Regions from separate parts of the Serratia sp. HNCC26DJ206 genome, predicted to be linked through region 2. Evidence: predicted binding sites of a transcription regulator. Region 2 holds the regulator's gene; the other holds the start of a gene.

Region 1 (16,406 bases), on a different contig from region 2:
GAGCTGGTGATCGGTGACCGCCAAACCGGTAAAACCGCTCTGGCGATCGATGCGATCATCAACCAGCGCGACTCCGGTATCAAATGTGTTTACGTGGCTATCGGCCAGAAAGCGTCCACCATCGCTAACGTGGTGCGCAAACTGGAAGATCACGGTGCACTGGCCAACACTATCGTGGTTGTGGCTACCGCATCTGAATCTGCTGCACTGCAATACCTGGCTCCGTATGCCGGTTGCGCAATGGGTGAATACTTCCGTGACCGCGGTGAAGATGCTCTGATTGTTTACGATGACCTGTCCAAACAGGCCGTTGCTTATCGTCAGATTTCCCTGCTGCTTCGTCGTCCACCAGGTCGTGAAGCTTATCCTGGTGACGTATTCTATCTGCACTCCCGTTTGTTGGAGCGTGCAGCGCGTGTTAACGCTGAATACGTTGAAGCCTTCACCAAAGGTGAAGTTAAAGGGAAAACTGGCTCACTGACCGCTCTGCCGATCATTGAAACCCAGGCGGGTGACGTTTCCGCGTTTGTTCCGACCAACGTAATCTCAATTACCGATGGTCAGATCTTCCTGGAATCCAACCTGTTTAACTCCGGTATCCGTCCGGCAGTTAACCCAGGCATCTCCGTATCTCGTGTGGGTGGTGCAGCACAGACCAAGATCATGAAAAAACTGTCCGGTGGTATTCGTACCGCACTGGCACAGTATCGTGAACTGGCAGCGTTCTCTCAGTTCGCTTCCGATCTGGACGATGCAACCCGCAAACAGCTGAGCCACGGTCAGAAAGTGACCGAGCTGCTGAAACAGAAACAGTATGCGCCGATGTCTGTCGCACAACAGTCTCTGGTGCTGTTTGCTGCCGAGCGTGGCTACCTGAACGACGTTGAAGTTGCGAAAGTCGTGAGCTTCGAAGCCGCTCTGGTTGCCTATGCGGATCGCGAGCATGCTGAGCTGCTGAACCACATCAACCAAACTGGTGCTTATAACGATGAGATCGAAGGCAAGCTGAAAGGCATCCTCGATAGCTTCAAGGCAACCCAGTCCTGGTAACGCATAGCGGCCTGCTGTTGAAAGACGGCAGGCCGCTGGCAATGAGGAGAAGCAGAGATGGCCGGCGCAAAAGAGATACGTAGTAAGATCGCTAGCGTGCAAAACACGCAAAAGATCACTAAAGCGATGGAGATGGTCGCCGCCTCCAAAATGCGTAAATCGCAGGAACGCATGGCGGCCAGCCGTCCTTATGCAGAAACCATGCGCGAGGTGATCGGTCACCTGGCGTTAGGGAATCTGGAATACAAGCACCCGTACCTGGATGAGCGTGACGTTAAGCGCGTCGGGTATCTGGTGGTGTCTACTGACCGTGGTCTCTGCGGTGGCTTGAACATCAACCTGTTCAAGAAGCTGCTGGCAGAGATGAAAGGCTGGTCTGAAAAAGGCGTCGAAGCTGATTTGGCGCTGGTTGGCTCAAAAGCGGCCTCTTTCTTTGGTTCCGTGGGTGGCAAAGTCGTTGCCCAGGTGACCGGCATGGGGGATAACCCTTCTCTGTCGGACTTGATCGGTCCAGTGAAAGTGATGCTACAAGCCTACGACGAAGGTCGTTTGGACAAGCTGTACATCGTCAGCAACAAATTTGTTAATACGATGTCCCAGGAACCGCAGATACTGCAACTTCTGCCATTACCGCCTTCAGATGACGGTGAACTGAAGAAAAAATCCTGGGATTACCTGTATGAACCCGATCCAAAAGTGCTGCTTGATACCTTGCTGCGCCGCTATGTGGAATCGCAAGTTTATCAGGGCGTCGTGGAAAACCTGGCCAGCGAGCAGGCCGCACGAATGGTCGCGATGAAAGCCGCAACCGATAACGGCGGTAGCCTGATCAAAGAGCTGCAGTTGGTATACAACAAGGCGCGTCAGGCCAGCATCACTCAGGAACTCACCGAGATCGTTTCGGGAGCCTCCGCGGTTTAACCAGGTTATTACCCTAAATAGTTCAGATTGCGGGAAGGCAGTCAACGCACCAGCAATTTGAAATAGGCCGGGTAAACGAATTACGTAGAGGATTCAAGATGGCTACTGGAAAGATTATCCAGGTAATCGGCGCCGTAGTGGACGTCGAGTTCCCTCAGGATGCCGTACCAAAAGTGTACGATGCTCTTGAGGTCGAAAACGGCACCGAGACACTGGTGCTGGAAGTTCAGCAACAGCTGGGTGGTGGCGTGGTTCGCTGTATCGCCATGGGGACCTCAGACGGTCTGCGTCGCGGTTTGAAAGTGACTAACCTGCAGCACCCAATTGAAGTACCGGTAGGTAAAGCGACTCTGGGTCGTATCATGAACGTATTGGGTCAACCAATCGACATGAAGGGCGACATCGGCGAAGAAGAGCGTTGGGCGATTCACCGTCCGGCACCAAGCTACGAAGAGCTGTCCAGCTCCCAGGATCTGCTGGAAACCGGTATCAAAGTCATGGACCTGATCTGCCCGTTCGCCAAGGGTGGTAAAGTTGGTCTGTTCGGTGGTGCGGGTGTAGGTAAAACCGTAAACATGATGGAGCTGATCCGTAACATCGCGATCGAGCACTCCGGTTATTCGGTGTTTGCGGGCGTGGGTGAGCGTACTCGTGAGGGTAACGACTTCTACCACGAAATGAACGACTCCAACGTACTGGACAAAGTTTCCCTGGTTTACGGCCAGATGAACGAGCCACCAGGTAACCGTCTGCGCGTTGCGCTAACTGGCCTGACCATGGCTGAGAAGTTCCGTGACGAAGGTCGTGACGTTCTGCTGTTCGTGGATAACATTTACCGTTATACCCTGGCCGGTACCGAAGTGTCCGCACTTCTGGGCCGTATGCCATCGGCGGTAGGTTATCAGCCAACGCTGGCGGAAGAGATGGGCGTTCTGCAAGAACGTATCACCTCAACCAAGACCGGTTCTATCACTTCCGTACAGGCCGTTTACGTTCCTGCGGATGACTTGACTGACCCGTCACCAGCCACCACCTTTGCTCACTTGGATGCAACCGTGGTACTGAGCCGTAACATCGCTTCTCTGGGTATCTACCCGGCCGTTGACCCGCTGGACTCTACCAGCCGTCAGTTGGATCCGCTGGTAGTTGGCCAGGAGCACTACGACGTAGCGCGTGGCGTGCAGTCTATTCTGCAACGCTATCAGGAACTGAAAGATATTATCGCGATCCTGGGTATGGACGAGCTGTCAGAAGACGACAAGCTGGTGGTATCCCGTGCGCGTAAAATCCAACGTTTCCTGTCTCAGCCGTTCTTCGTGGCAGAAGTCTTTACCGGTTCTCCGGGCAAGTTCGTATCGCTGAAAGACACCATCCGTGGTTTCAAAGGCATTATGGACGGCGACTATGACCACCTGCCGGAGCAGGCGTTCTACATGGTTGGCACCATTGAAGAAGCAGTGGAAAAAGCCAAGAAACTGTAACGCCTTGAGAAGGAGGGTGATATGGCTATGACTTACCATCTGGATGTTGTCAGCGCGGAAAAGAAGATGTTTTCCGGCCTGGTGCAGAAGATCCAGGTTACAGGCAGCGAAGGCGAACTGGGGATTTTCCCTGGCCATGCGCCGCTGCTGACTGCCATCAAGCCTGGCATGGTGCGTATTGTTAAACAGCACGGTGAAGAAGAGTTCATCTACCTGTCCGGCGGTATCCTTGAGGTACAGCCGAGTGTGGTCACCGTGTTGGCGGACACTGCCATCCGTGGAACGGACCTCGACGAAGCAAGAGCGCTGGAAGCGAAGCGTAAAGCTGAAGAGCACATCCGTAGCTCTCATGGCGACGTCGACTATGCTCAGGCATCCGCTGAACTGGCGAAAGCGATCGCGAAACTGCGCGTTATCGAGCTCACCAGAAAAGCGATGTAAAATCCGAGAGTTGCATACAACTCCCAGAATAAGAAAGCGGCCCATGTGGTCGCTTTTTTTTTGCTTTAAAATAAGCGTTTCAACCGGGCTTACATTGTGCTGTATTAGCGCGTCCAGTGGAATTAAGCGTCTCCGATCGCCGACAGTTTTTCTGCTGTAAAATGGGATCGGCTCGATTAGCGGCACGCCTAGAGCCATGCGGCCTGTGCTGAATTCGTGCAGAGAAATATGTAGTATTTTCATCACCAAACGGTTTTACTTCCGTCTATCAAAATGGAGTTATCAGGTTGCTTATGTCGAACAGCGCAATGAGCGTGGTTATCCTCGCCGCGGGCAAGGGAACACGCATGTATTCCGATCTTCCCAAAGTGTTACATCCGTTGGCGGGCAAGCCGATGGTGCAGCACGTCATTGATGCAGCCATGAAGCTGGGCGCGCAAAATGTTCATCTGGTCTATGGTCACGGTGGAGAACTGCTGAAAAGCAGATTGAAGGATGAGGCGCTGAACTGGGTGCTACAGGCAGAACAGTTGGGAACTGGCCATGCGATGCAGCAGGCGGCCCCACATTTTGCCGACGATGAAGACATTCTGATGCTGTACGGCGACGTTCCATTGATCTCAGTTGATACGCTGACGCGCCTGTTGGCGGCAAAACCGCAGGGCGGCATTGGCCTGCTGACGGTGAAACTGGATGATCCGAGCGGCTATGGCCGTATTGTGCGTAATAATGGCGATGTCGTTGGTATTGTAGAACATAAAGATGCTAGCGATGAGCAGCGCCAGATTAATGAAATCAACACCGGCATCCTGGTGGCTAATGGCGGCGATCTGAAGCGCTGGCTGGGGATGCTGAACAACGATAATGCGCAGGGTGAGTTCTACATCACCGATATTATCGCCTTGGCTCATGCCGACGGTAAAAAGATTGAAACGGTACATCCTTCGCGCCTGAGCGAAGTTGAAGGTGTGAACAACCGCCTGCAATTGTCGCAATTGGAGCGTGTCTATCAGGCCGAACAGGCTGAAAAACTGCTGCTGGCTGGCGTCATGCTTCTGGATCCGGCGCGTTTCGACCTGCGTGGTGAGCTGGAGCATGGCCGCGATATCTCCATTGATGCCAACGTCATTATTGAAGGTAAGGTTAAGCTGGGCCATCGCGTGAAGATTGGTGCCGGTTGCGTGCTGAAAAACTGCGTGATTGGTGATGACAGCGAGATCAGCCCTTACAGCGTGCTGGAAGATGCACTGCTGGAAGCAGCTTGTACCGTTGGCCCGTTTGCCCGCCTGCGCCCTGGTGCAGAATTAGCTGAAGGCGCGCACGTCGGCAACTTCGTAGAAATCAAGAAAGCGCGGTTAGGTAAAGGTTCCAAAGCAGGTCATCTGAGCTATCTGGGTGATGCTGAGATCGGTGCGGATGTGAATATCGGTGCCGGGACTATCACTTGTAACTACGACGGTGCCAACAAATACAAGACCATTATTGGTGACGGCGTGTTCGTTGGTTCTGATACTCAACTGGTAGCTCCGGTGTCGGTGGGGAAAGGTGCCACTATCGCTGCTGGTACGACGGTTACGCAGGATATCGCTGAAGATGAGTTGGTGCTGAGCCGCGTTAAGCAGGTGCATATTCAAGGCTGGCAGCGCCCGGTGAAGAAAAAGTAACCATGCTATTGGGTTTTCCTCCCTCTCCTTTGGGGAGAGGGCTGGGGTGAGGGGGGGATACGCCACTCTCATCCCCTGTTTTGCTCTGTACTTTCGCAGTAAAGCACAGAGCAAAACATAATAACCCCACCATCTACAGGCTCGGGGATGCACGGTAAAAAACCGGCAAAATCAGGTCAAGGCATCGAAAGCGCCCCGAAAGGCGTTTAATTAGGAATACAAACTGATGTGTGGAATTGTAGGCGCAGTAGCGCAACGTGATATTGCAGAAATCCTGTTGGAAGGTTTACGTCGTTTGGAATACCGTGGTTATGACTCTGCGGGTTTAGCCGTGGTTGATGCCGAAGGTAACGTCAGCCGTTTACGCCGTGTCGGTAAGGTGCAAAAACTGGCCGAAGCGGCAGAACATCATGCTCTGCACGGGGGAACCGGTATTGCTCACACCCGTTGGGCAACGCACGGTGAACCAACCGAAGCGAATGCGCATCCTCATATTTCTGATTACATCACCGTGGTGCATAACGGCATCATCGAAAACCACGAACCGCTGCGTGAACTGCTGATCGAGCGCGGTTACCGCTTCAGCTCAGAAACTGATACCGAAGTGATTGCTCACTTGGTGCATTGGGAGCAGAAGCAGGGCGGTACGTTGCTGGAAGTGGTTCAGCGCGTGATCCCGCAACTGCGTGGCGCGTACGGCGCGGTGGTGATGGACAGCCGCGATCCTAGCGTGCTGGTCGCCGCTCGTTCAGGCAGCCCGCTGGTGATTGGCCGTGGCGTAGGTGAAAACTTTATTGCTTCCGATCAACTGGCGTTACTGCCGGTGACTCGCCGCTTTATCTTCCTGGAAGAAGGCGACGTAGTGGAAGTAACCCGCCGCACGGTCAACATTTTTGACAAGCAGGGTAACGCCATTGAGCGCCCGGAGATCGAATCTCAGGTGCAATACGATGCCGGTGATAAAGGCGCGTACCGTCACTACATGCAGAAAGAGATTTTTGAACAGCCAATGGCGTTGAAAAACACCCTCGAGGGGCGTTTCAGCCATGGTCAGATCAACCTGAGCGAACTGGGCCCACGCGCTGATGAACTGCTGGCAAAAGTGCAGCACGTACAGATTATCGCCTGTGGTACCTCTTATCACTCTGGCATGGTGGCGCGTTACTGGTTCGAATCGCTGGCTGGTGTGCCTTGTGACGTGGAAATCGCTTCTGAATTCCGTTATCGCAAATCCGCTGTGCGTCCTGGTAGCCTGATTATCACCCTGTCTCAGTCCGGTGAAACCGCCGATACGCTGGCTGCGCTGCGTCTGTCGAAAGAAGTGGGTTACCTGGGTTCACTGGCGGTGTGTAACGTGGCTGGTTCTTCACTGGTGCGTGAATCCGATCTGGCACTGATGACCAAAGCGGGTACTGAAATCGGTGTGGCATCAACCAAAGCCTTCACCACCCAGCTTGCCGTGCTGTTGATGCTGGTGGCGCGTATTGGCCGCCTGAAGGGCATGGCTGAAAGCGTTGAGCATGAAATTGTCCACGGCCTACAGGCGCTGCCAGCACGTATCGAGCAGATGCTGTCGCTGGATAAGAGCATTGAAGCGCTGGCGGAAGGTTTCTCCGACAAGCATCACGCGCTGTTCCTTGGCCGTGGCGATCAGTATCCGATCGCGATGGAAGGGGCGCTGAAGCTGAAAGAGATCTCCTACATTCATGCGGAAGCCTACGCTGCTGGCGAGTTAAAGCATGGCCCATTGGCGTTGATTGATGCGGATATGCCGGTGATTGTGGTGGCCCCTAATAACGAACTGCTGGAAAAACTGAAGTCCAACATCGAAGAAGTGCGCGCGCGCGGTGGTCAGTTGTACGTGTTTGCCGATCAGGATGCCGGTTTTGTCAGCAGCGAAGGCATGACCATTATTCAATTGCCACACGTTGAAGAGATCGTGGCGCCTATTTTCTACACCGTACCGTTGCAGTTGCTGTCTTATTATGTGGCGCTGATCAAAGGTACTGACGTAGATCAGCCGCGTAACCTGGCGAAGTCCGTTACCGTAGAGTGATGGATGGGGTTCTGCCAATAACGTCAAAAACCGGCCTGTGTGCCGGTTTTTTTATCAATCTATTCAGCTTAGCAAAAAGTTAGAACGTGTGATTTATCTGCTGTACCTTAGCTTTGTTAAGATTTTTCTTGTTTTTCTGTTAATCATTCTGTTTTTTTTAACCCGATCACGTCAGTATATTAATAGCTATTCTTATCTTACTTACCTGCAACTTTATAAGATACATTAATAATGCATTAATTTTGTGGAATCGCTTCATTAATAAAAATATCCTTATTTTTCTGTATGTTATTCAGGGTGGTCTTAGGGTTAAGAAAGCGATATCACTTTTATACTGAGGGTGTTTGGCGTTGGTTGCCTTGATGATATGGTTAAAATATAATTAGATTAATGCTTAGGAGAAAACTTAGAATATGTTGTCGTAGCCTTAGTGTACAAATATCTATATGCTTTGTTAAGATGCAGTAGGGTCTTAATTGGATAGAGTCAATGTGTTATTTGTATTTTTACTTGTGTTAGACTAATTTTATTGCCTCTTTCTTGAATTGATGTTTTATATTTAAAAGGAATTAAAGAAAATGTGGGCAGTGGAGATTAAAGGGATTTGCAAAAACTATTTATTGGGGCAGTCCAAGGTTGAGGCATTAAGAGATATTAATATAAAAATCGCCTCGCGACGTTTCACCGTATTATCTGGTCAATCTGGGAGTGGTAAAACGACGTTATTGAATGTTATTGGTGGGATTGATTGTCCCGATCAAGGCAGCCTGGTGATTGCCGGGCAGGAAATGTCACGCTTGAATGACGATCAACGCAGTGCATTTCGCGCCCGTAACCTTGGGTTTATTTTTCAGAATTTTAATTTAATCCCCGTCTTGAGCGTTTGGGAAAACGTTGAGATCCCGCTTATCTTGCAAGGTACAACGGTTGCACAGCGGAAATCCGCCATCATGAATATGCTGGAAACCGTCGGTTTGGCTGAAAAAGCACGATCGTTACCAGGGCAACTCTCTGGTGGTCAACGCCAGCGCGTCGCAATTGCCCGGGCTCTTATTCACCGCCCTTCCCTGGTACTGGCCGATGAACCGACGGCTAATCTGGACAGCAAAACCGGCAACTCTATTTTGCAGTTATTGCGGCGTTTGCAGCAGGAACATTCGGTGACGGTGGTCTTTTCCTCCCATGATCCGCAGGTTGTTGCAGAAGCCGACGATCTCTATCAGGTACATGATGGCAATGTTACCCGCATTGCAATGCAGTAAGTTTCCCGCTGGAGAAAAATCATTATGCAAACATTCAAGCTGGCCTTACGCAACTTACTGCGTAACAGACGGCGAACGCTATCGACCCTTTGTGCTATTACCGTTGGTGCCGTAGGCATTCTGTTATTTGGTGGCTATAACCGCTCTATTGAATACAGTCTGCAAACGACCTTTGTCCGTGATACTGGCCATCTGCAAATACAACATAAAGACTACTTGCTGAATGGTTCGGCCAACCCGGCAGAATATAGCATCAAAAACCACCAGAAAATCATGGCGCAGATTGAACAGGATCCCGAGTTACGCCAGATGGTGGTAGTTAAAACCCCGGTGCTGATCCTCAATGGCATTGCCGGAAATTATGCCGCTGGCACTTCCCGCCCCGTATTGATTTATGGCAGCGAAGCGGCGGGCCAGGAAGCACTGAACAAATGGGATGAGTACCATCTCGGCGAAGGGAGGCAGGAGAGGACCCTCAACGAACATGACCCTGATGCTGCGATGATCGGCGCAGGCGTGGCGCGTATGTTGCAGTTATGTGATTTTATCGCTGACCAACCCTGTGGCAGTTCGGTGACCCCGGCAGAGAACAACACAACGGCGCTTCCTGACGATCTGATGCTACTCGCGCAGCAGACGCGGGAGGAAAGGAAACCATCAACCGGGGATCAAATCGAGCTGTTGGCTGCCTCGGTGGGCGGAGCGCCCAATATCATTCGTGTGCAGGTTGAGGCCGTCCAGCCGCAGGCCGCCAGAGAGTTGGATGACAGCTACGTCGGTATTCATCTGGCACAAGCCCAGCAACTGGTATTTGGTCGTGACCAAGCGGGAGTCACGGCAATTACTCTGCAACTGCATAATACAGAACAATTGGAAGCGGCTCGCGCTCGTTTGCAGCAGTTATTTAAAACTACGTTGGCCGATGAACCTCTGGCTGTTTATGACTTTTCTCAGTTGCAGCCGTTGTACAACCAGATCCTGGATATGTTCGGCAAGATATTCCATTTTCTGCTGGCGCTCATCTTGTGCATTGCGCTGTTCACCGTTAGCAACACCATGAGTATGGCGGTGCTGGAGCGCACGATTGAAATCGGTACGTTGCGTGCGGTGGGGCTGAAGCGTCAGGATATTCAGCGCCTGTTCCTGAATGAAGGCATTTTGCTGGGCATTATTGGTTGTCTGACAGGCATTATTCTTTCGCTGTTTCTGGCTTATTTCATCAATCGCTCCGGCCTGACCTGGCATCCGCCGGGGGTGATTGCACCAATCCCAATCAAGATTCGTATTTGGGGGGAATGGACGATGCTGCTAAGCGTGTTGGCTATTCTGATGGTTGCCGCAGTGTCTTCATCCTGGTGGCCAGCCCGGCGAGCGGCAAACGTTCATATTGTACAAGCACTGCGCCATGCCTGATCCCATCACAATGGATGGTGGGAGGTTATTGTTGACTCACAAGGAAGATCCGCATGATGAGATTCTCATTGCTCTCTGGCCTATTGTTTAGCCTGTTTGCCAGCACTCAGGCATTGGCCACGCTCAGCGCTCAGGACATTTTGAAAAAAAGCGATGAGGTGCGCAACCCGAGTCGCTCTTTCAGCTTGAGCACCACTCTGGTTAGCTATAAAAGCGGCAAGCAGCATGAGACCAGCACATTGCGCCTCTATTCTCGCGCCTATCCGAGTGGTCAGTTTCGTAGCTTGGTGAAGTTTGTCAGCCCACAACGGGATGCCGGCAAGCTAACGCTGAAAAGCGGCCGCGATCTGTGGCTTTATGATCCTGCCAGCCAGGCTAGCGTGCCTATTTCACCTCAGCAACGCCTGCTGGGGCAGGCCGCTAACGGTGACGTGGTGACGGCAAACTGGAATTACGATTATCAGGCCACTTTAGTGGGTGAAGAACGGGTGCTGGACGGGGAGCGACAGCAGCGGGATTGCTATCGCCTACATCTGGTGGCACAGCATCAGGACGCTGCCTATCCGTCTATGGATCTCTGGGTGGATAAGCAGGACTTCAAAAGCTGTAAAGCCGAGTTCTATGCCGTGAACGGCAATTTGCTCAAGACCACCTATTTCCGTCGTTACCAAACGGTGCTAGGGGGAAGTCGCCCAACGGAAGCGGTGATCATCGATGGGCTAAATTCGCAGTTGGTCACCGTACTCAAGCACCAGGATTTCGCCTGGTACGATGTTCCCGAAGCCTGGCTACAGCGTGATTACCTGCCGCATTTCAAGGATGACTGACGGATGAAGAAAGCGCGGTCATGGATGGTGGCATTATCAGTTTTGTATGGACCATTTGCTCATGGAGAAGATGCCACGCTGGCGGCTTTGGATTTGGCTGATAGCACCACGTTCTCACCCGTTGAGGGTAAAAAACTCAATATGACGGCTGAAGCGGCCACCAGCCTGAATGAGAACGGTGGCAACCAGCAGCGAATCTCGCTCGATCTGCGTTGGGATGCGCCCTTAACGGCGAATCCCTCTCAGGACTGGCGCTTTGTGTTTGCTAACCGGGTTGATAGCCGTTTTTCACCCGGTCTACGCAGTGACAGCAACGTTAACTCGCTGAAAGAAGCCTACCTGACGTATAAAGTGACGCCGCGTTTACTGTTGGATGCTGGACGTGTCAACACGCGCTATGGTCTGGCATTCGGTTATAACCCTACCGATTTCCTCGGGCAGGGCACGGTGCGCTCCGTTACGTCTGCCGATCCAGAGACTCTGAGAAATAACCGCTTGGGCAATGCTATGCTGCGTTGGCAGTATCTGTGGGATAAAGCCGCTTTGACAGCGATCTGGTCGCCCAAACTCAGTGAACATCCGAGCCAGCAAAGTGCCAGCCTGGACTGGGGAGCCAGTAACCCGAGGCAACGCATGCTGCTGGTGGGCAGCTATCAGTGGGCAGAAAACCTGAACCCACAGTGGCTGCTCCTGCTGGAGCAAGGCCGCTCACCGCAGTTGGGTTTCAACCTTTCACGAGTCCTTTCCCATTCCACGCTGTTCTACACCGAGTGGGCCGGAGGGCGCCAGCCCTACATGTGGCAAACCTCCTTGCCCGAGCAGCAGCAGGAGAGCCGCTGGCGCAATCGTCTGGCTTATGGTCTGACCTGGAGTGGGGAGAATCGGTTAACGCTGCGTGCTGAGGGCCATTATAACGGCAGTGCTGATAATCAGCGTGCGTTGGATTTCCTTGCCAACCTACCCCCTTATGCCGTGGCACAAGGGGCAACCTCGCTCGGTGAGACCTCGTTGCAAGCACAGAACTGGCTGATGCCCCGTCGTTCCGTGCTGTTCCAGGCATACTGGAAAGATATTGTCGATAATTACGATGTGAATGCGATCTGGCAGCGCGATCTGCAACGGCAGAAGAATATGGGCTTTGCCGAGGTGCGTCGTCATATCGGCCCGGTGGATCTGGCTTTGCAGTGGCAGAAAATCTATCGTCTGGAAGCATCGCAAGTGGAACAGGTGCGCCCAGAACGGCGTTGGCAGCTGTCGTTTAACTATTATTTCTAAACGTGATCGCAATATCATCATGGCTGGCAGTGTTCAACTGCCAGTTGTTTTTATCTTATTGATTTTAAATTAAATTAATTTGTTTTCTGTTGGTTGTAATATAATTGTCATATTTCGTACATTTTTCTGTCACTTAACTGTCCTATTTTCCCTCCTGCAACAATACTTACTCTGATGAAAACAACTCAAAGTTGATTTTTGAATATCCCATTAGGAGGGATTATGAAACTGATGCGTACCACCGTCGCCAGTATTGTGGCAGCGACTTTCTCCCTGGCCTCTGTGTCTGCGTTCGCTGCTGCTAGCCTGACCGGTGCAGGTGCGACATTCCCCGCTCCGGTTTACGCCAAGTGGGCAGATTCTTATCAGAAAGAAACCGGCAACAAAGTTAACTATCAGGGGATCGGCTCCTCTGGCGGCGTGAAGCAGATCATTGCCAACACCGTTGACTTTGGCGCCTCCGATGCACCGTTGTCTGACGACAAACTGGCCGCTGACGGCCTGTTCCAGTTCCCAACCGTGATTGGTGGCGTGGTACTGGCAGTGAACATTCCGGGCATCAAATCCGGCGAACTGACCCTGGATGGTCAAACCTTGGGTGATATCTACCTGGGTAACATCAAAAAATGGAATGACCCAGCGATCGTTAAGCTGAACCCTGGCGTGAAACTGCCGGATCAGAATATTGCGGTGGTTCGTCGTGCTGACGGTTCCGGCACCTCTTTCGTTTTCACCAGCTATCTGGCCAAAGCTAACGCGCAGTGGAAAGAGAAAATTGGCGCAGGCTCAACCGTTAACTGGCCAACCGGCCTGGGCGGCAAAGGTAACGACGGCATTGCCGCGTTCGTACAACGCTTGCCGGGCTCTATCGGTTATGTGGAATACGCTTACGCCAAGCAGAATAACCTGGCTTACACTAAACTGATCTCAGCAGACGGCCAACCGGTCAGCCCAACTGAAGAGAGCTTCAGCGCAGCGGCCAAAGGCGTGGACTGGAGTAAAACTTTTGCTCAGGACCTGACCAACCAGAAAGGCGACAACGTCTGGCCGATCACTTCCACTACCTTCATCCTGGTACACAAAGAGCAGAAGAAGCCCGAACAAGGCGCAGAAGTGCTGAAGTTCTTTGACTGGGCTTACAAAACCGGTGCCAAGCAAGCCAGCGAACTGGATTACGCCACATTGCCACATGAAGTGGTTGAGCAGATCCGCGCGGCCTGGAGAACCAATATCAAAGACAGTTCCGGTAAAGCCTTGTTCTAACTATGCAGGGGGTGCGGAATTTACCGCGCCTCAGCCTGATGTGTCAGGGCTCAGCGTGCTGGGCCCTTCAAGCTTTAAAACAGAAGAGTAATCTATGGCTGGATCTAAGCCGACCATTAAAGCACCAAGTAAAAATGGTGACATCATCTTCAGCGCGCTAGTCAGACTGGCGGCGCTGATTACCCTATTGCTGCTGGGCGGCATTATTGTTTCGCTGATTATCGCCTCCTGGCCAAGCATGCAGAAGTTCGGCTTCGCCTTCCTGTGGACCAAAGAGTGGGATGCCCCGGCTGAACAGTTTGGTGCGCTGGTGCCGATCTACGGCACGGTGGTGACTTCGCTGATCGCCTTGCTGATCGCGGTGCCGGTCAGCTTTGGTATTGCCCTGTTCCTGACCGAGCTGGCACCCAATTGGCTGAAGCGCCCGCTGGGCATCGCCATTGAGCTGCTGGCGGCGATCCCAAGCATTGTTTACGGCATGTGGGGCCTGTTCGTGTTTGCCCCGCTGTTTGCCCAATATTTCCAGACCCCGCTCGGCAACGTGCTCTCCGGTATGCCGATTGTTGGTGAGCTGTTCTCCGGCCCGGCGTTTGGTATCGGCATTTTAGCCGCCGGAGTGATCTTGGCGATTATGATTATTCCCTACATTGCCGCAGTGATGCGCGACGTATTCGAACAAACCCCGGTGATGATGAAAGAGTCGGCCTACGGCATTGGCTGCACCACCTGGGAAGTGATCTGGCGCATCGTGCTGCCGTTCACCAAAAACGGCGTGATTGGCGGAGTGATGCTTGGCCTGGGGCGTGCGCTGGGGGAAACCATGGCGGTGACCTTTATCATCGGCAACACCTACCAGCTCGACAGCTTCTCGCTGTTTATGCCGGGCAACAGTATTACCTCGGCGCTGGCTAACGAATTCGCGGAAGCGGAATCCGGGCTGCACACTTCTGCGTTGATGCAGTTAGGGCTGATCCTGTTTGTTATCACCTTTATCGTCCTGGCGCTGTCGAAGTTTATGATTATGCGCCTGGCTAAGAACGAGGGACGCTAACGTGGCAACGATGGATATGCAAAACCCCGCAGCGCTGGCAGAAAGCCGCCGCAAAATGCAGGCCTGGCGCCGCCAGAAAAACCGTATTGCGCTGTTCCTGTCGATGGCGACCATGGTATTCGGCCTGTTCTGGCTGGTATGGATCCTGTTCTCCACCGTGACCAAGGGCATCGACGGCATGTCGCTGGCGCTGTTCACTGAAATGACGCCGCCGCCGAATACCGCCGGTGGCGGGCTGGCGAACGCTATCGCCGGTAGCGGCCTGCTGATCCTGTGGGCGACTGTTTTCGGTACACCGCTGGGCATTATGGCGGGGATCTACCTAGCAGAATACGGCCGTAAATCCTGGCTGGCGGAAGTGATCCGCTTTATTAACGATATTCTGCTGTCTGCACCGTCAATCGTGGTGGGCCTGTTCGTTTACACCGTGGTGGTAGCGAAAATGGAACACTTCTCCGGCTGGGCTGGGATTATTGCGTTGGCACTGTTGCAGATCCCGATAGTGATTCGCACCACCGAGAACATGCTCAAGCTGGTGCCGGATACGCTGCGTGAAGCGGCCTATGCCTTGGGCACGCCGAAATGGCGCATGATCTCGGCCATCACCTTGAAGGCTTCGGTTTCCGGCATTATCACCGGTGTGCTGCTGGCGATTGCGCGTATTGCAGGTGAAACCGCTCCGCTGCTGTTTACCTCGCTGTCGAACCAGTTCTGGAGCACGGATTTGATGCAGCCGATCGCCAACCTGCCGGTGACCATTTTCAAATTCGCCATGAGCCCGTTTGCCGAATGGCAACAGCTGGCCTGGGCAGGGGTGCTGTTGATCACCCTGTGCGTACTGTTACTGAATATCCTGGCGCGTGTGATTTTCGCCAAGAAAAAGCATTCATAAAAATTTAAGCGTCAGCCTGGCTGGCGCGGTGAAAAGAGAGAAGTCTTGATGAGCATTGTTGACTCCGCTTCCAGCAGCAAAATTCAGGTACGCGATCTGAACTTTTACTATGGCAAATTCCATGCGCTGAAAAACATCACGTTGGATATTGCCAAGAATAAAGTGACCGCATTTATCGGTCCGTCAGGCTGTGGTAAATCCACCCTGTTGCGTACCTTCAACAAGATGTATCAGCTGTACCCGGAGCAGCGGGCTGAAGGTGATATTCTGTTGGATGGGCAAAACATTCTGACCGATAACCAGGACATTGCCCTGCTGCGCGCCAAAGTGGGCATGGTATTCCAGAAACCGACGCCGTTCCCGATGTCGATTTACGACAACATCGCCTTTGGCGTGCGCCTGTTCGAGAAGCTGTCCCGTGCCGATATGGACGAGCGCGTGCAGTGGGCGCTGACCAAAGCGGCGCTGTGGAACGAAACCAAAGACAAGCTGCACCAGAGCGGCTACAGCCTGTCCGGCGGCCAGCAGCAACGTTTGTGCATTGCGCGCGGTATCGCTATTCGCCCGGAAGTGCTGCTGCTGGATGAGCCTTGCTCGGCGCTGGATCCAATCTCTACCGGTAAAATTGAAGAACTGATCAGCGAGCTGAAGTCTGACTACACCGTGGTGATTGTGACCCACAATATGCAGCAGGCAGCGCGCTGTTCTGATTCCACCGCATTTATGTATCTGGGCGAATTGATCGAGTTCAGTGATACTGACACTCTGTTCACTGCGCCGCAGAAAAAACAGACCGAAGATTACATTACT
Region 2 (16,406 bases):
TTTTATGGCTGACCAGATCCGACAGCGCCAACGCCAGCGCCAGACTGACCAGGAAGCTCTCGCCGCCCGATAGGGTGCGAGTGTCGCGCAGAGCATCGGCCTGCCAGGTATCCACCACCTGTAGTTCCAGCGCATCGCTGGTTTTACGCTGTAACAGGTAACGCCCGTGCAAACGGCCAAGCTGGTGGTTAGCCAGATACACCAGATGATCAAGGGTTAACCCTTGGGCAAACTTGCGGAATTTGTCGCCCTCTTTTGAGCCAATTAGCTGATTGAGCGTGCTCCAGTCGTCGTACTGCTGTTGGCTTTGTGCGATCTGCTCAAACAGCGTTTGCTGGTTTAAACGGCGCTCTGCATCGCTGCTTAATTGGTTACGTACTTCCCCTTGGCGCTGTTGCAGCGTTTTTAGCTGTTCAACCAATTGATTCAGGGCTTCCGGGGTGGCAAGCGCTTCGTCCAGATCCGCCGGGCGGCTTTGGCGCTGCTGCTCCAGCGTTTGCACTGCCTGGGCCAATAAGGTGCTGGCTTGTACCTGGCGCTGCTGCAACCGTTCTTTCTCTTGCTGTAATTGCTGGCGCGCGCCCTCTTCGAGCAACGCGGCGCGCAGCGCTGCTTCATCGGCAAATTCGCTGCTGGCGAGCGCCTGTTGCCAGTGCTGTTCAGCCTGTTGTAAGCGCTCGGCATACTGCTGTTGCTGCTGTTGCAAACCGGTGAGTTGGCCCATTAAGCGATCGCGCTGTTCCTGCGCTTGGCTCAGTTGTGCTGTGGCTTGTTTCAGGGCGTGATCGCAGGCCGTTTGCGCCGCCTGCAATTGCTGGCGAACCTGCACTACCTGCTGTTCACCAAACAACGTGCTGCGTTCGCGATGCAGTTCAGCCAGGTTTTTCTCCTGTTGCTGCACCAACTGCTGCAACTTTTCAAGCTGGCGCTGGGTCTGTGCATGGTTTGTTTGCAGCAGGTTACAACGTTCGTCCAGCAGCGCGAGGTCCTGCTGGGTTTTCTGCTGCTCTTGTTGCAGCGCGTTCAACGCATCTTTGGCCTGCTGAACGGCGCGGGTGGCCCGATCGTGCTGTAACAGCCACTGCTGCGTCTGGTTCTCTTCGCTGTCGCAGGCTGCCAGCCAATCGTTCAGGCGTTGCGTGTCGTGCAGGGTAAAATCAAACGCCAGCGGTGCGCTGAGCGTTTGCCAACTTTGCAAATGCTGTTCCTGCTGCTGCTCTTGCTGTTTCAACCGCTGTTGCAGTTGTTGCTGCTGTTCTTTCAGGCTTTCACTACGCGCGCGCAGTTCGGTGCCCTGCGTATGCAGCGCTTCGGCTGTTGTACGCATTTCTACCAGGCGCAGTGCGGTTTCTGAGGGTTTAACTGCCTGATATTGGGCGATCGCCGGGTGGTGGGTGGAACCGCACAGCGGGCAGGGCTCACCGGTTTGCAGCCGGGCGCGCTCGGCTTCCAGGCTGACGATCAGTTTTTCCAGCTCGTGCGTTTTCTCAACGTCATTGAGATGGTTTTTGTGTTGTTTGTACTGTTGGCGGGTTTGCTCAAGCTGAGTTTCTGCCTCAGCCAACTGTTTCTGGCGAGCATCAAACTCCAGCCGTTGCTGCTCCAAGTGCTGCTGGCCTTGTTGAAACAGCAACGCCAAGTTGGACAACTGTTGGCGCACCGGTCGCAGCTCGGCCAGTTCGGTTTGGCGCAGACGCAGTTTCTCCTGTGGAGATTGCGTTTCCAGCGCCGCCTGCTGTTGCCGCTGTTGTTCCAGCGCGCTGGTCAACTCGGCCTGTTTCGCCTGCGATTGGCCCGCCAGAGCGGCAAGCTGTGTGCGCTGGTTTGCCAGTTGTTCCAGCGTGCGGCGTTGTTGCTCATACTGTTTTTGGTTGTCGGTAAGCTCTTTATGCGTATCAGTCAGGGTGTTTTGTAACTGGCTAATCTGCTGGTCGAGCGGCACCACTTTATCGATCAGGTTCTGCTGCCGTTGCTGGTGTTCAACCTGCGCCTGTTTGGCGGTTTGCGCCTGCTCGAACTGCTGCTGCAACGGAATAATTTGCGCTAATTGCTGTTGTTGCTGTTGCACTAACAGCGCGATCTGCTGTTGCAGGGCTAGGCTGTCTTGCTGGCAACGGTTGCGCTCATCCAGCCGCGGGCGCAGCTTTTCTGCCGGTTCGCTGCGTGCCAACTGCTGCAAGCGGGGTTCCGCCTGCTGAGTGTCCTGCTGCACGGCGCTGAGCTGTTGTTGATATTCCTGCAACTGCCGTTGGGTGCTGTGCCACTGTTGCAGCCAGTTCAACTGATGCTGGCGTTGCTGCGCCTGCTGGCTGAGCTGCTGTTCTTCAGCGCTGAGGGCGCTGAGTTGGTTTTCCAGAGTTTGGCGCTGTTCGTCATTCAATAGTTCAATACCGCTGGCGCGATGATGCAGGGCCTCCAGATCGGTTTTCGCCTGCTTGTGCTGCTCAAATACCCGCTCGGACAACCGGCCATAAATCTCGGTGCCGGTCAGTTCCTCAAGCAGTTCGGCACGATCGTTGGCGTCGGCATTGAGAAACGCGGCAAACTGCCCCTGCGACAGCATCATCGATTTAGTGAAACGGCCGAAATCCAGCCCGGTAATCGAGGCGATCAGATCCAGCTTATCCCGCACTTTATCCGCCAGGATCTTGCCGCTTTCCCGTAGCGCCAGCTCCACTTTGGGGGCTTGTAAGTTACCGGTGGGGTCGTTTTTGGCGCGGCGCTGGCTCCAGAAGGCGCGATAGCCGATGCCTTTCACCTCAAACTCCACTTCCGCCAGTGATTCAGCGGTATGGCGCGTCATCAGTTCGTTTTGGCTTGGCGTCACGTTCAGGCGCGGCGTTTGGTGATATAGCGCCAGGCAAATTGCATCCAGCAGCGTGGTTTTGCCCGCGCCGGTCGGGCCGGTAATGGCAAACAGCCCGTTGCTGGCGAAGGGTTCGGCGGTGAAGTCGATTTTCCACTCGCCCTGCAACGAGTTCAGGTTTTTCAGGCGCAGGCTCAGGATCTTCATGCGGAGGGCTCCTCATCCTGGTGTAAACTTTCGACCACCTGCTGGAACATCTGGCGCATCCTTTGCTGGCGCGGTTCTGCCATGTCGCTCTCCAGCGCCAGCCGCCGTTCGAATACGTCGCCAACGCTCAGTTCATTCAGGGTTTCTTTATCCTGCTGGGCGATCACCAGGCGGCGTTGCTCTTTACTGCGCCGCAGTAGTAATACCTCGACCGGCAGATCATCGGCCAGTTGCTGGATACGGCGTTGAATATCGCTGAGGTAATCCTGCGTGGCGACTTCGATATCCAGCCAAACCGGCAATTCCCCCTGATGATCGGCAAATTGCCGCAGTTGCTGTTCGATCTGCTGTAGATCGCCTTTGATCAACTGCATCGGCTGGAAGGTGGGGACTTCCAGCGCAGTCACCTGTTGCAGAGCACCGTCGGCGAAATCGACCATCAATACGCTTTTGGCTTTGCCCAGTTCGTCAAAGCTGAGCGGAATCGGCGAGCCGCTATAGCGTATATGTTCGGATTTAGCCACGTTCTGGGCGCGGTGAATATGGCCGAGAGCAATGTAGTCGGCCGGGGGGAAGGCCTGCGCCGGGAAGGCATCCAGCGTGCCGATGTAGATATCGCGCACCGAATCGGAGGTGGTCACCCCCACGGTAGTCAAGTGGCCGGTGGCGACGATCGGCAGTTTCAAGCCCAGCGCATCGCGGCGCGCGCAGGCCGCCTGATACAGATTATGATAATGCTCGGCAATGGCTTCCTGTAAGGCCTGCTGTTTTTGCGTGCCAGATTCCCCGGCGCGGCTGGTGAGCAGATCGCGTGGGCGCAGGAACGGGATGGCGCACAGCACCGCACCCGGTTGGCCGTCGCGCTGCTTCAGCACCAGGATCTGCGATTCGATCGCCGTTTGCGCATTGGCAATTACGGTAGTATTCAGGCAGGAAAGCAGTTCACGTGATTCATTCAGCGTGGCCACGGAATCATGATTGCCACCCAAGATCACCAACTGGCAGCCGGTATGCTGCAATTCCACCACAAAGCGGTTATACAGTTCGCGGGCATAGCTTGGCGGGGAGCCGGTATCGAACAGATCCCCGGCGACGATCAGCGCATCCACCTGCTGCTGTTCCACCTGTTCGATCAGCCAGCGCAAGAAGGCCTGGTGCTCGGCGGCGCGGCTTTTGGTGAAAAAGTATTGGCCTAGATGCCAGTCAGAAGTATGAATCAGGCGCATGATACTCCCTGCATAAAATATAATTGCGGTGATTATAAGGGGCTGAGTGCCCTGTCGTGACGTAAGCATTATGACATCTAAATGATTTTTCTTTGATCGTTAGAATAATCACTATGCTTAGAGCCGCAAAGGCAGAGGCGATTTTCATAAAAGTGTCACAAAACTGACGCATAATGGCGCCGCAAAATAGCCTAATAACACATTGGCAGGGTTGACGATGGCAAGACGCATACTGGTGGTGGAAGACGAAGCGCCGATCCGTGAGATGGTGTGCTTTGTGTTGGAACAGAATGGTTACCAACCGTTGGAAGCCGAGGATTACGACAGTGCCATTGCGCGCCTGTCCGAGCCGTTCCCTGATTTGGTGTTGCTCGATTGGATGCTGCCCGGCGGTTCTGGCATCCAGTTTATCAAGCACATGAAACGCGAAGCGCTGACCCGCGATATCCCGGTGATGATGCTGACCGCACGCGGTGAAGAAGAAGATCGGGTACGCGGCCTGGAAGTGGGGGCGGATGATTACATCACCAAACCCTTCTCGCCAAAAGAGCTGGTGGCACGCATCAAAGCGGTGATGCGCCGTATTTCACCGATGGCGGTGGAAGAAGTGATTGAAATGCAAGGGCTGAGCCTGGATCCTTCCTCACACCGGGTAATGGCAAATGAGCAGGCGCTCGATATGGGGCCGACCGAATTCAAGCTGTTACACTTCTTTATGACTCATCCTGAACGGGTTTACAGCCGCGAACAGTTGCTTAATCACGTCTGGGGCACTAACGTTTATGTAGAAGACCGTACCGTTGATGTGCATATTCGCCGGCTGCGTAAGGCGCTGGAGACCAGTGGTCATGACAAGATGGTTCAAACCGTTCGGGGCACCGGCTACCGGTTCTCAACGCGCTATTAATCGCGCAATGTTGGAGCAGATGCCGTGTTAGAACGCCTATCGTGGAAGAGGCTGGCGATTGAGCTGGCCCTTTTTTGTTTGCCTGCTTTACTGCTGGGGCTGATTTTTGGCTATTTGCCCTGGTTCCTGCTGGCTGCGGTGCTGATTGCACTGGCGTGGAATTTCTATAACCAACTCAAACTCTCTCACTGGCTGTGGGTCGATCGCAGCATGACGCCGCCGCCGGGCCGCTGGAGCTGGGAGCCGCTGTTTTACGGCTTGTATCAGATGCAGCAGCGTAACCGCCGCCGCCGCCGTGAGCTGGCGCTGTTGATCAAACGCTTTCGCAGCGGGGCGGAATCTTTGCCCGATGCGGTAGTGATGACCACCGTTGAAGGCAATATTTTCTGGTGTAACGGCTTGGCACAGCACCTGCTGGGCTTCCGCTGGCCGGAGGACAACGGCCAACATATCCTCAACCTGCTGCGCTATCCGGAATTCAGCCAATATCTGCAACAGCAGGAATTCTCCAAGCCGCTGACGCTGCAACTGAATAATGAGCACTTTGTCGAATTCCGCGTGATGCCCTATTCCGAAGGGCAACTGCTGATGGTGGCGCGTGATGTCACCCAGATGCGCCAGTTGGAAGGTGCGCGTCGTAACTTCTTCGCCAACGTCAGCCATGAGCTGCGTACCCCGCTGACGGTGTTGCAAGGCTACCTGGAGATGATGAGCGATCAGGAACTTGACGGTTCGCTGCGCGGCAAAGCGCTGAGCACCATGCAGGAGCAGACCAAACGTATGGACGGATTGGTGAAGCAACTGCTGACGCTGTCGCGCATTGAGGCGGCACCCAACATCGATATGAATGAAAAGGTCGATATCCCGCTGATGCTGCGGGTTTTGCAGCGTGAGGCGCAGTCGCTTAGCAATGGCAATCATGCGATCAGCTTCCGGGTAAACGAAAACCTCAGGGTATTTGGTAACGAGGATCAGCTGCGCAGTGCGGTATCCAACCTGGTTTACAACGCCGTTAACCATACGCCGCCGGGCACCAATCTTGAAGTGAGCTGGCAGCAAACGCCGCAGGGTGCGCAGTTCCAGGTAAGCGATAGCGGGCCGGGCATTGCTCCCGAACATATTCCACGGCTGACCGAACGTTTCTACCGCGTGGATAAGGCGCGTTCACGCCAGACCGGCGGCAGCGGGCTGGGGCTGGCGATCGTCAAACATGCGCTCAGCCACCATGATTCACGGCTGGAAATATTGAGCGAGCCCGGTATCGGCACGCGTTTCATCTTTACCCTGCCTAATCGGTTGATTGTGCCCGCCGCTTTGTCAGAGAATGCGGTGAAAAATTAACGCGTGGACTTGGTAATGGCTCGATTCACCCAAGGATTGCTGTTTTGCCTGATGCTGTTGCTCAGCCCTGGTGCGCTGGCGCAGCCGGACGGGATGCTTTCCGGCAATCTCTCCAGCGCCGGTTCCGACACGCTGGCCAATCTGATGGCGCTGTGGGGGCAGGATTTCAGCCAGCACTATCCTAACGTTAACCTGCAAATTCAGGCCGCCGGATCCTCAACGGCCCCTACCGCATTGGCGGCGGGCGCGGCGCAACTGGGGCCGATGAGCCGGCCGATGAAAGCGGCGGAAGTGGCGGCGTTTGAGCAGCGCTATGGCTATCCGCCGCTGGCGGTGCCGGTGGCCGTTGATGCGCTGGTGCTGTTGGTGCATCAGGATAATCCGTTGCGTGGGCTGAACTTGCAGCAGCTCGATCAGATCTTCTCTTCCACCCGCCGCTGTGGCGAAAACACCGCGATTCAGCGCTGGGGCGAACTGGGGCTTCAGGGCAGTTGGGCACAGCGCACGTTGCAACGTTTTGGCCGCAATTCCGCTTCTGGCACTTACGGTTATTTCAAGCTGCGTGCATTATGTGGCGGTGATTTTATGGCGCGGGTGAACGAATTGCCCGGCTCGGCTTCGGTGGTGCAGGCGGTGGCGGGATCGTTAAGCGGCATCGGCTATGCCAGCATTGGCTTTCGTGCCAGCGGGGTGCGCTTGCTGCCGCTGGCGGAATCAGGCAACAACTACGTGGCCCCGACGGAAACCAATGTGCGCAACGGCAGCTATCCGCTGGCGCGTTACCTGTATATCTACATTAATAAAGCACCTAACCAACCGCTGGAACCCTTGACCGCAGCGTTTCTTGATCGCGTGCTTTCGGTGCAGGGGCAGAGGTTGGTGAATCACGACGGTTATCTGCCGTTACCCCCGGAGACGCTGCGCAAAACGCGCATGATGCTGGGGCTGGAGCAGGCCCGCTGAGTGACAAAAATTGAGCGCATACCACGCACTGAGCGATTGGATTTTGGTGTTATCGCGCAATATTTAACCCTATGATTCACACTCTGTGAGTTTGCTGCTCAAAGATAATACAAATCATGTAGTGCATATTTATTGATAACCCCTATGATCGACTGGCTGTAAAATATTATCTGGACGATCGCTCTGCTTTCTTCGCTGCATCTTGTCTTTTGGCGCTATAAACGTTTAACTTAGCCCCCGTTGCTGGACTAAACCTCCATTCACCCTTTGGTCTTTCAAGCCTGTTGCCGTTGGCTACAGCTTGAAATCTGTCGGGGATATAACTTCTAAAATTCTGCCCATCATCATGAGTGGTCATCTTGCGAACAAGGACGAAGCGCCGGGCATTGTGCGTTTTTTGTGCTTTTTGTCTCTGAATGCAATGGCAGACCAGCAACCCAATTCAGGCATTTTGCCACCACACTGGCGGAAATTTATTCATTTTTACAGGCAACACAGCATCCTATGAGTCAGCGTTTAACATCAAAAGATATTCTGGCGTTGGGGTTTATGACCTTCGCCTTGTTCGTCGGTGCCGGGAACATTATCTTCCCGCCGATGGTGGGTTTGCAGTCCGGCGAGCACGTCTGGACTGCGGCACTCGGTTTTCTGATCACCGCCGTGGGTTTACCGGTGATAACGGTGATCGCGCTGGCGCGCGTGGGTGGCGGTGTTGATGCACTGAGTACGCCGATTGGCCGCAGCGCAGGTTTGCTGCTGGCGACGGTGTGCTATCTGGCCGTCGGCCCGCTATTTGCCACTCCGCGTACCGCTACCGTTTCCTTTGAAGTGGGGATTGCCCCGTTGACCGGTGACGGCCCACTGCCGCTGTTCATCTATAGCCTGGTTTATTTTACGTTGGTGATCGGTATTTCGCTGTATCCGGGCCGCTTGCTCGATACCGTGGGCCATATTCTGGCTCCGCTGAAGATCGTGGCGCTGGCTGTTCTGGGCATTGCCGCACTGGTGTGGCCTGCCGGGGCACCGATTCCGGCGGTAGAGGCTTACCAGAGCGTGCCTTTCTCCTCCGGTTTCGTGAATGGTTACCTGACCATGGATACGCTCGGGGCGATGGTGTTCGGCATCGTGATCGTCAACGCTGCACGTTCGCGTGGGGTGAAAGATGCCGGTCTGCTGACCCGTTATACTATTCTGGCGGGGTTGATCGCCGGTATCGGGCTGACGCTGGTCTATCTGAGCCTGTTCAAACTGGGTTCCGGCAGCGGCGTGTTGACGCCTGATGCCACCAACGGCGCGGTGATCCTGCATGCTTATGTGCAGAATACCTTTGGCGGTTTGGGGAGTTTCTTCCTGGCGGCGCTGATCTTTATCGCCTGTATGGTCACGGCGGTGGGCCTGACCTGTGCCTGCGCCGAGTTCTTTGAGCAGTACCTGCCGTTCTCTTACAAGACGCTGGTGTTTATTCTGGGCCTGTTCTCGATGTTGGTTTCCAACCTTGGTCTGAGCCATCTGATTAAGATCTCGATCCCGGTGCTGACCGCAATTTATCCTCCTTGCATCGTGCTGGTGGTGCTGAGCTTCACTCTGCGTTGGTGGAACAGTAGTTCACGAATTGTGGCGCCAGTGATGTTAGTCAGCCTGTTGTTTGGTATTCTTGACGCCGTGAAAGCGTCCAGCTTCCAGCATCTGATGCCAGCATGGACCGATAATCTGCCGCTGGCGGTGCAGGGTTTGGCATGGTTGCCACCTTCGCTGCTGATGTTGGCGCTGGTCGCAATTTATGATCGGGTTTTTGCACGCAGCCGCGAAGTGACTGTGCACTCATAAACCTGCGGTCTTAACTTTGGGCCACGGACTTGTCCGTGGCTTTTGTTCGTTTAAAGGGACAGGTCATTTCCATGCAACAACAATCATCCACCACAGCACCCAATAAGCTGAAGCGTGGCCTCAGTACGCGTCACATTCGCTTTATGGCTCTCGGTTCCGCTATCGGTACCGGTTTATTCTACGGTTCTGCTGAAGCGATCCGCATGGCGGGCCCCAGCGTTCTGCTGGCTTACCTGATCGGCGGTATCATCGCTTTTATCATCATGCGCGCACTGGGCGAAATGTCGGTCAACAACCCGCAGGCCGGTTCGTTCTCACGCTATGCCCAAGATTACCTTGGCCCGATGGCCGGTTACATCACCGGTTGGACCTACTGCTTTGAAATCCTGATCGTGGCGATTGCCGACGTGACGGCGTTCGGCATCTATATGGGCGTCTGGTTCCCCGAGGTGCAGCACTGGATCTGGGTATTGAGCATTGTGCTGATCATCGGTGCGATTAACCTGATGAGTGTGAAGGTGTTTGGTGAACTGGAGTTCTGGTTCTCCTTCTTCAAAGTGGCCACCATTATCGTCATGATCGCAGCCGGTGTCGGTATCATTATCTGGGGCATTGGCAACGGCGGCCAAGCGACCGGTATTAGCAATCTGTGGACGAACGGCGGCTTCTTCAGCAACGGCTTTATCGGCATGCTGCTGTCGCTGCAACTGGTGATGTTTGCCTATGGTGGCATCGAGATTATCGGTATTACCGCCGGTGAGGCCAAAGATCCGAAAGTGTCGATTCCGAAAGCCATCAACTCGGTGCCATGGCGCATTCTGGTGTTCTATGTAGGGACGCTGTTTGTCATCATGTCGATCTACCCGTGGAACCAGGTCGGCACCAGCGGCAGCCCGTTTGTTCTCACCTTCCAGCACATGGGGATCACCATGGCGGCAGGCATCCTTAACTTTGTGGTGATCACCGCGTCGCTGTCGGCGATCAACAGCAATGTGTTCGGTGTTGGCCGTATGATGCACGGCTTGGCAGAGCAGGGCCATGCACCGAAGGTATTCAGTAAAATCTCTAAACACGGTATTCCGTGGGTGACGGTAGTGGTGATGATGGCAGCGCTGCTGATTGCCGTATACCTCAACTATGTGATGCCGAAAGACGTATTCCTGGTGATTGCCTCACTGGCGACCTTTGCTACCGTGTGGGTGTGGATTATGATCCTGATCTCGCAGATCGCTTTCCGCCGCAGCTTGAGCAAAGACCAGGTGAATAAGTTGGACTTCCCGCTGCGTGGCGGCGTGTTTACGTCGGTGATTGCCATCATCTTCCTGGTGTTCATCATTGGTCTGATCGGCTACTTCCCAACCACCCGCGTTTCTTTGTATGCCGGGTTGGTGTGGGTCGCGCTACTGCTGCTGGGTTACTACATCAAAGTGAGCCGCCAGAAGAAGCTGGCAGGATTGGCAACACAGCAAGATTGATGTGAAAAATACCGGCCCTGATCCGCAGGGCCGGTATGGTTGATGATAAACCCGAGATACTCGGGCCTAGCGCACCGAGGGGCGCTCCGGCGGCTTACGCCGCTACGACCCCTTCGGCACGCTCTCCCTAATAACCGGCTTTGTTAGCGCTCTGAAATATTGGCCCTGACTCTCAGGGCCGATTATTGTTATAGATCTACCCCTTCCAGATTTGTTCAAAAAACCCTCTCAACATCAACAATGCGTTAGCTTTGGTTTTTACCCTGGGATCCGCATCTCCACCCCTCAACTCATCCCTGAGTTTGTCGAACAGAGAGGAGGGGAAATGGCACTCGACGTGGCATTGTTCGGGGCATTAAATAGTGCCGTCTATTACATCAGGAGAACCTTAATGCTTAACGCCTGGCATCAACCCGTTCCCCCTTTCGTGGTGAAGAAAGGGCAACGTCTGGAGATCACACTTTGGGTGCAGGGGGATGATCTGCCCGAACAGATCCTCTTACGCACCGAATCGGACAATGAGGAATGGCTGCTGAAAATGAAGGCGCAGGCCTCGGAAGGCTTGTGGCGCTATCATGCCAGCTTGGCGCTCAATGAGGGCGAGGCCACCCGGCGCTACTGTTTTAAGCTGCTGTGGGCCGATCGTCAGCAGTGGTTTGGCCCGCAGGGCTGGTCGTTGATACCGCCAGGGCAACTGGCACAGTTTGCGATCGATGAGCCGAATCATTGCCCGATGTGGGTGGCCGATCAGGTGTTTTACCAGATATTCCCCGATCGTTTTGCCAGCAGCGGTGCAGCGTATGGGATTAAAAGCGGCAGCTATCGCCATCATGCGGCGGGTTGCAATGTGGTACGCCGCGATTGGCAACATCCGCTGGAAGAGAAACATGCGGCTTCGACTTTCTACGGCGGCGATCTGGATGGCATCAGCGAGAAACTGCCCTACCTGCAACAGCTTGGCGTGACGGCGTTGTATCTCAACCCGATCTTCACCTCACCGAGCGTGCATAAATACGACACAGACGATTATTATCAGGTCGATCCATATTTTGGCGGCAATGAAGCGCTACAGCGTTTGCGAGTAAGCACTCACAAGGTGGGCATGAAAATGCTGTTGGACGGGGTTTTCAACCATACCGGCGATTCGCACCCGTGGTTTGATCGCTATCAGCAGGCCGATCAGGGCGCTTGCCATAACCCGGATTCCCCTTATCGCGGCTGGTTTAATTTCTACCCGGATGGCGAGGCGCTAACCTGGAAAGGCCATACCAATCTGCCCAAGCTCAATTTTGCTGAACCACAGGTGGTGGATGTTATTTATCGCGCCAACAGCAGCGTGGTGCGCCATTGGATGCGGCCGCCTTACAGTATCGACGGTTGGCGGCTGGATGTGGTGCATATGCTGGGGGAGAACGGCGGAGCAGAGGGTAATTTGCACCATTTGGCTGGGATTTATCAGGCGGTCAAGCAGGAGAACCCGGAAGCCTATGTTTTGGGCGAGCATTTTGGCGATGCCCGTCGTTGGTTGCATGCCGGAGTCGAAGACGCCGCCATGAACTATGTGGGCTTTGCCTTACCGGTGCGGGCGTTTCTAGCGGGCCAGGACGTAGCCTATCATCCGGTACAGATTGATGCGGCCGTTTGCGCAGAGTGGATGGATGGCTATCGTGCCGGGTTGCCGCACCATCGTCAGCTTATTCAGTTTAACCAACTGGACAGCCACGACACCGCACGCTTTTTGACGATGTTGGAAAATAACTCCCAGCGCATGCAGATGGCGGCGGTGTGGCTAATGAGCTGGATCGGGGTACCTTGCCTGTATTATGGCGACGAAATCGGTTTGGACGGCGGCAACGATCCGTTCTGCCGTAAGACCTTCCCGTGGGATGAAAGCCAGTGGGATCACCAACTGCTACATCTGTTCCAACGCCTGATTGCGCTGCGTAAGCAGAGTAAAGCGCTGCGGCGCGGCGGTTGCCAGGTGCTGTATGCCGCAGGAGAAACGCTGGTGTTTGTACGTACTTACCAGCAAGAGCAGGTGCTGGTGGCGTTGCAACGCAGCGGCAGCGGCGAAGCAGTATTGCCATACAGCCCGCTGTTGGCTAAAGGGCAATGGCAACGGTTAGAAGGGGAAAGCGAACTCAGCGCAACAGACACGGGGCTGCAACTGCGGCTAGGTGCTGAATCTGCTTCGCTTTGGCGGCTTAACCGCTGAATATTTAGCCACTCTTTCCAACCAGCTGAGCGTTGCTATTGATCGCAACGCTCAGTTCATTCCCCACCTTATTCTTCAATGTATGCCCTCTGCTAATGTGATCACGATCGGAAATCTGTAGCACTTTTAGACTAGATGTTAATGAACTGTGACTTCGTTCAAACATTTGTTTTCTAAGCTTTGGTTATATGATGCTCAATGTTTACGTTGTCATTTATGGTTTTTATGGGTGTTATATGTCTAATATGATGAAATATATCAATTAACAGTCATGTTGGATTTTTTAAAACTAAAAATGACAACGTCAACATTTTGGTTTTTAGCCTGATAAAGTTGATAATGGAGAGTGAAATGAACCAGTTACCAGAGAAGATGCGAGCGGTGGTTTGCCATGGCCCACAGGACTACCGTTTTGAACAGGTGCCGACGCCGTTGCCAAAAGCCAAGGAGTTGGTGATCAAAGTTGAAGGCTGTGGGATCTGCGCCGGGGACTGTAAATGTAAAAACGGTGCCCAAATGTTCTGGGGCGAAACGCCTTGGGTAAAACCGCCAGTGGTGCCGGGCCACGAGTTTTATGGCCGCATCGTCGCCATGGGCGAAGGTACTGAGAAAAAGTACCGGATTGGTGAGCGGGTGATCGCCGAGCAGATCGTGCCTTGCTGGGAATGCCGTTACTGTAAGTCTGGCAGTTATTGGATGTGCGAAACACACAATATCTACGGTTTCCAGAAAGATGTCGCCGAAGGCGGGATGGCGGAATACATGCGCTTTTCGGAAAACGCTATCGTGCATAAGATCCCGGAAAGCCTCAGCCACGAAGATGCGGTGCTGATCGAACCGATGGCCTGTGCCATCCACACCGTTGCGCGCGGTGATATCCAACTGGATGACGTGGTGGTGCTGGCCGGTGCCGGGCCGCTGGGTTTGTGCATGGTGCAGGTTGCGCGGTTGAAAACGCCGAAAAAACTGATCGTGATCGATGCCATTGATGAGCGTCTGGAGCTTGCCAAAGAATTTGGCGCAGACGTGGTGATCAACCCGCTGAAAGAAGATGCTGATAAAATCGTCAAGTCATTAACCGGCGGCTATGGTTGTGATGTGTATATCGAAGCGACCGGGGCGCCGATTGGCGTTACCCAAGGCTTGCAGATGATCCGCAAGCTGGGGCGCTTTGTTGAGTTCAGCGTATTTGGCAAAGAAACCACCGTCGACTGGTCAATTATTGGCGATCGCAAAGAGTTGGATATCCGTGGTGCGCATTTGGCACCTTACAGCTATGAAATCGCCATCGATCTGTTTGAGCGTGGTCTGGTGACATCCAGAGGCGTGGTCACCCACAGTTATTCATTAAACGATTGGGATCAGGCTTTTGCAATCGCTGACTCAACGGATTCTATTAAGGTTATTTTGGTTCCTTAACTCTCGATTTTTAAACGACGATTTAAATGCTTTTTACCAAGCATGGGATGCTATTGCTGTTAAATATACTCTAAATAATTCGAGTTGCAGGAAGGCGGCAAGCTTGATCACCCCAGGAACATAGATAACTATGTGACTGGGGTGATCAAGCGCAGCCAACGCGCATGCAACTTGAAGTATGACGAGTATAGGTTAATTCATATTGTTGTTCTGATAATAATGACTACCCTACAGGAGAATAAAATATGTTTTCTTTTATCAAAAAAACGCTGCCGGTTATTCTGGCAGGCGGCATGCTGATTGCCAGTCAATCAGTAATTGCCAAGCAAATTACGATTGGTGTTTCTTTTCAGGAGATGAATAACGAATATTTTGTTTCAATGAAGCAGGCATTAGAACAGGCGGCGAATGATATTGGTGCCAAGGTGTATATCGCCGATGCTCGTCACGATGTATCCAAGCAGATTAATGACGTTGAAGATATGCTGCAAAAGAAAGTGGATATTTTGCTGATTAACCCGACGGATTCGGTTGGCGTGCAGTCGGCGGTGATTGCGGCCCATAAAGCCGGGGCGGTCGTGGTGGCGATCGATGCCCAGGCCGAAGGCCCGCTGGATTCCTTCGTCGGATCAGAAAACTATGATGCCGGTTTCCAGGCCGGTGAATACCTGGCGAAATCACTGGGTAACAAGGGCAAAGTGGCGATCCTGGATGGCATCCCGGTGGTGCCGATTCTTGAACGCGTGCGCGGCTTTGAGGATGCGATTAAAAAGCACCCGGAGATGAAGATCGTCACCAAGCAAAACGGCAAGCAAGAGCGTGATACCGCACTGACGGTGACCGAAAACATGCTGCAATCCACGCCCGATCTGGCCGGTATTTTCAGCGTTAACGACGTAGGCGCCTTGGGAGCCTTAGCGGCGATTGAAAGCAACGGTGCCAAGGTCAAACTGGTGAGCGTTGATGGTCACCCTGAAGCGATTAAAGAGATCCTGAAGCCGAACTCACCGTTTATCGCCACCTCCGCCCAGTTCCCGCGCGATCAGATGCGTATTGCCCTGGGAATTGCGCTGGCGCGCCACTGGGGTGCCAACGTACCGAAGACCATTCCGGTGAAAGTGAAACTGATCGACAGCAGCAACGCGGCCGGTTTTAGCTGGTAAGCGCTTGTTATCGCTCTGCCCTGTGGTGGAGCGACAGATACCCTAAATAATTCGAGTTGCAGGAAGGCGGCAACGCAGCGAATCCCCAGGAACATAGTCCACTATGTGACTGGGGTGAGCGAGGAAAGCCAACGCACATGCAGCTTGAAGTATGACGGGTATACTCGGAGGAGTTTATCGTGACGGCATTATTAGAATTAAAGCAGATTAAAAAATCCTTTCCGGGTGTGAAAGCATTGGACGGTATTGATCTCACTATTCAACCCGGCCAGATACATGCCTTGCTGGGGGAGAATGGTGCCGGTAAATCAACGCTGGTTAAAATCATGTGCGGCATTCATCAACCGGACTCCGGCGAAATAATGATCGAAGGTAACCAGCAGCACTTCGATAATTACCGTCAGGCTATTGATGCCGGTGTGGGAATAATATTTCAGGAGTTCTCATTAATTCCTTACATGAACGCCATCGACAATATATTCCTCAATCGGGAAATCAAAAACCAATGGGGATTATTAGACCGAAAAACCATGCGCAGAAAGGCCGAGTCGATATTCAAACGCCTGGCGGTGAATATCGATCTCGATTGCCCGGTTGAACAACTCAGCGTTGCTCAGCAGCAGTTTGTCGAGATTGCCAAAGCGCTGTCGCTGGATGCGCGCGTTTTGGTGTTGGACGAACCCACGGCTACGTTAACCCCAGGCGAAGCCGAACACCTGTTCAGCGTAATGAACGATCTGAAATTGCTCGGCGTCGGCATGGTGTTTATCTCCCATCATCTGGACGAAATCTTCACCGTCTGCGACCAGATTACCGTGCTGCGCGACGGCACCTATGTACAGACGTTGCCCACGGCG

The links. Region 2 encodes PhoB, which activates phosphate uptake and scavenging genes when phosphate is short. Its sites were predicted from a motif close to CTGTCATAAAACTGNCNNAT; they were not measured.
Region 1: pstS (phosphate ABC transporter substrate-binding protein PstS) is a predicted target of PhoB. The motif match lies at 12,517-12,536, and genes of this name have one in related genera.

The regions. Positions count from the first base shown of each region.
Region 1 covers NZ_JBXUGP010000010.1:119,506-135,911, reverse strand. Annotated here, with positions in the region: gene atpA (F0F1 ATP synthase subunit alpha) at 1-1,050, shown strand, start outside; gene atpG (F0F1 ATP synthase subunit gamma) at 1,108-1,971, shown strand; gene atpD (F0F1 ATP synthase subunit beta) at 2,070-3,452, shown strand; gene AC2A1E_RS08905 (F0F1 ATP synthase subunit epsilon) at 3,474-3,893, shown strand; gene glmU (bifunctional UDP-N-acetylglucosamine diphosphorylase/glucosamine-1-phosphate N-acetyltransferase GlmU) at 4,187-5,557, shown strand; gene glmS (glutamine--fructose-6-phosphate transaminase (isomerizing)) at 5,784-7,613, shown strand; gene AC2A1E_RS08890 (ABC transporter ATP-binding protein) at 8,192-8,875, shown strand; gene AC2A1E_RS08885 (ABC transporter permease) at 8,900-10,288, shown strand; gene AC2A1E_RS08880 (outer membrane lipoprotein-sorting protein) at 10,342-11,115, shown strand; gene AC2A1E_RS08875 (hypothetical protein) at 11,119-12,390, shown strand; gene pstS (phosphate ABC transporter substrate-binding protein PstS) at 12,613-13,653, shown strand; gene pstC (phosphate ABC transporter permease PstC) at 13,748-14,704, shown strand; gene pstA (phosphate ABC transporter permease PstA) at 14,706-15,596, shown strand; gene pstB (phosphate ABC transporter ATP-binding protein PstB) at 15,645-16,406, shown strand, end outside.
Region 2 covers NZ_JBXUGP010000025.1:62,618-79,023, forward strand. Annotated here, with positions in the region: gene sbcC (exonuclease subunit SbcC) at 1-3,013, opposite strand, end outside; gene sbcD (exonuclease subunit SbcD) at 3,010-4,239, opposite strand; gene phoB (phosphate response regulator transcription factor PhoB) at 4,457-5,146, shown strand; gene phoR (phosphate regulon sensor histidine kinase PhoR) at 5,171-6,487, shown strand; gene AC2A1E_RS17200 (PstS family phosphate ABC transporter substrate-binding protein) at 6,503-7,450, shown strand; gene brnQ (branched-chain amino acid transport system II carrier protein) at 7,955-9,277, shown strand; gene proY (proline-specific permease ProY) at 9,349-10,752, shown strand; gene malZ (maltodextrin glucosidase) at 11,144-12,967, shown strand; gene AC2A1E_RS17220 (zinc-binding dehydrogenase) at 13,319-14,386, shown strand; gene AC2A1E_RS17225 (ABC transporter substrate-binding protein) at 14,632-15,549, shown strand; gene AC2A1E_RS17230 (sugar ABC transporter ATP-binding protein) at 15,729-16,406, shown strand, end outside.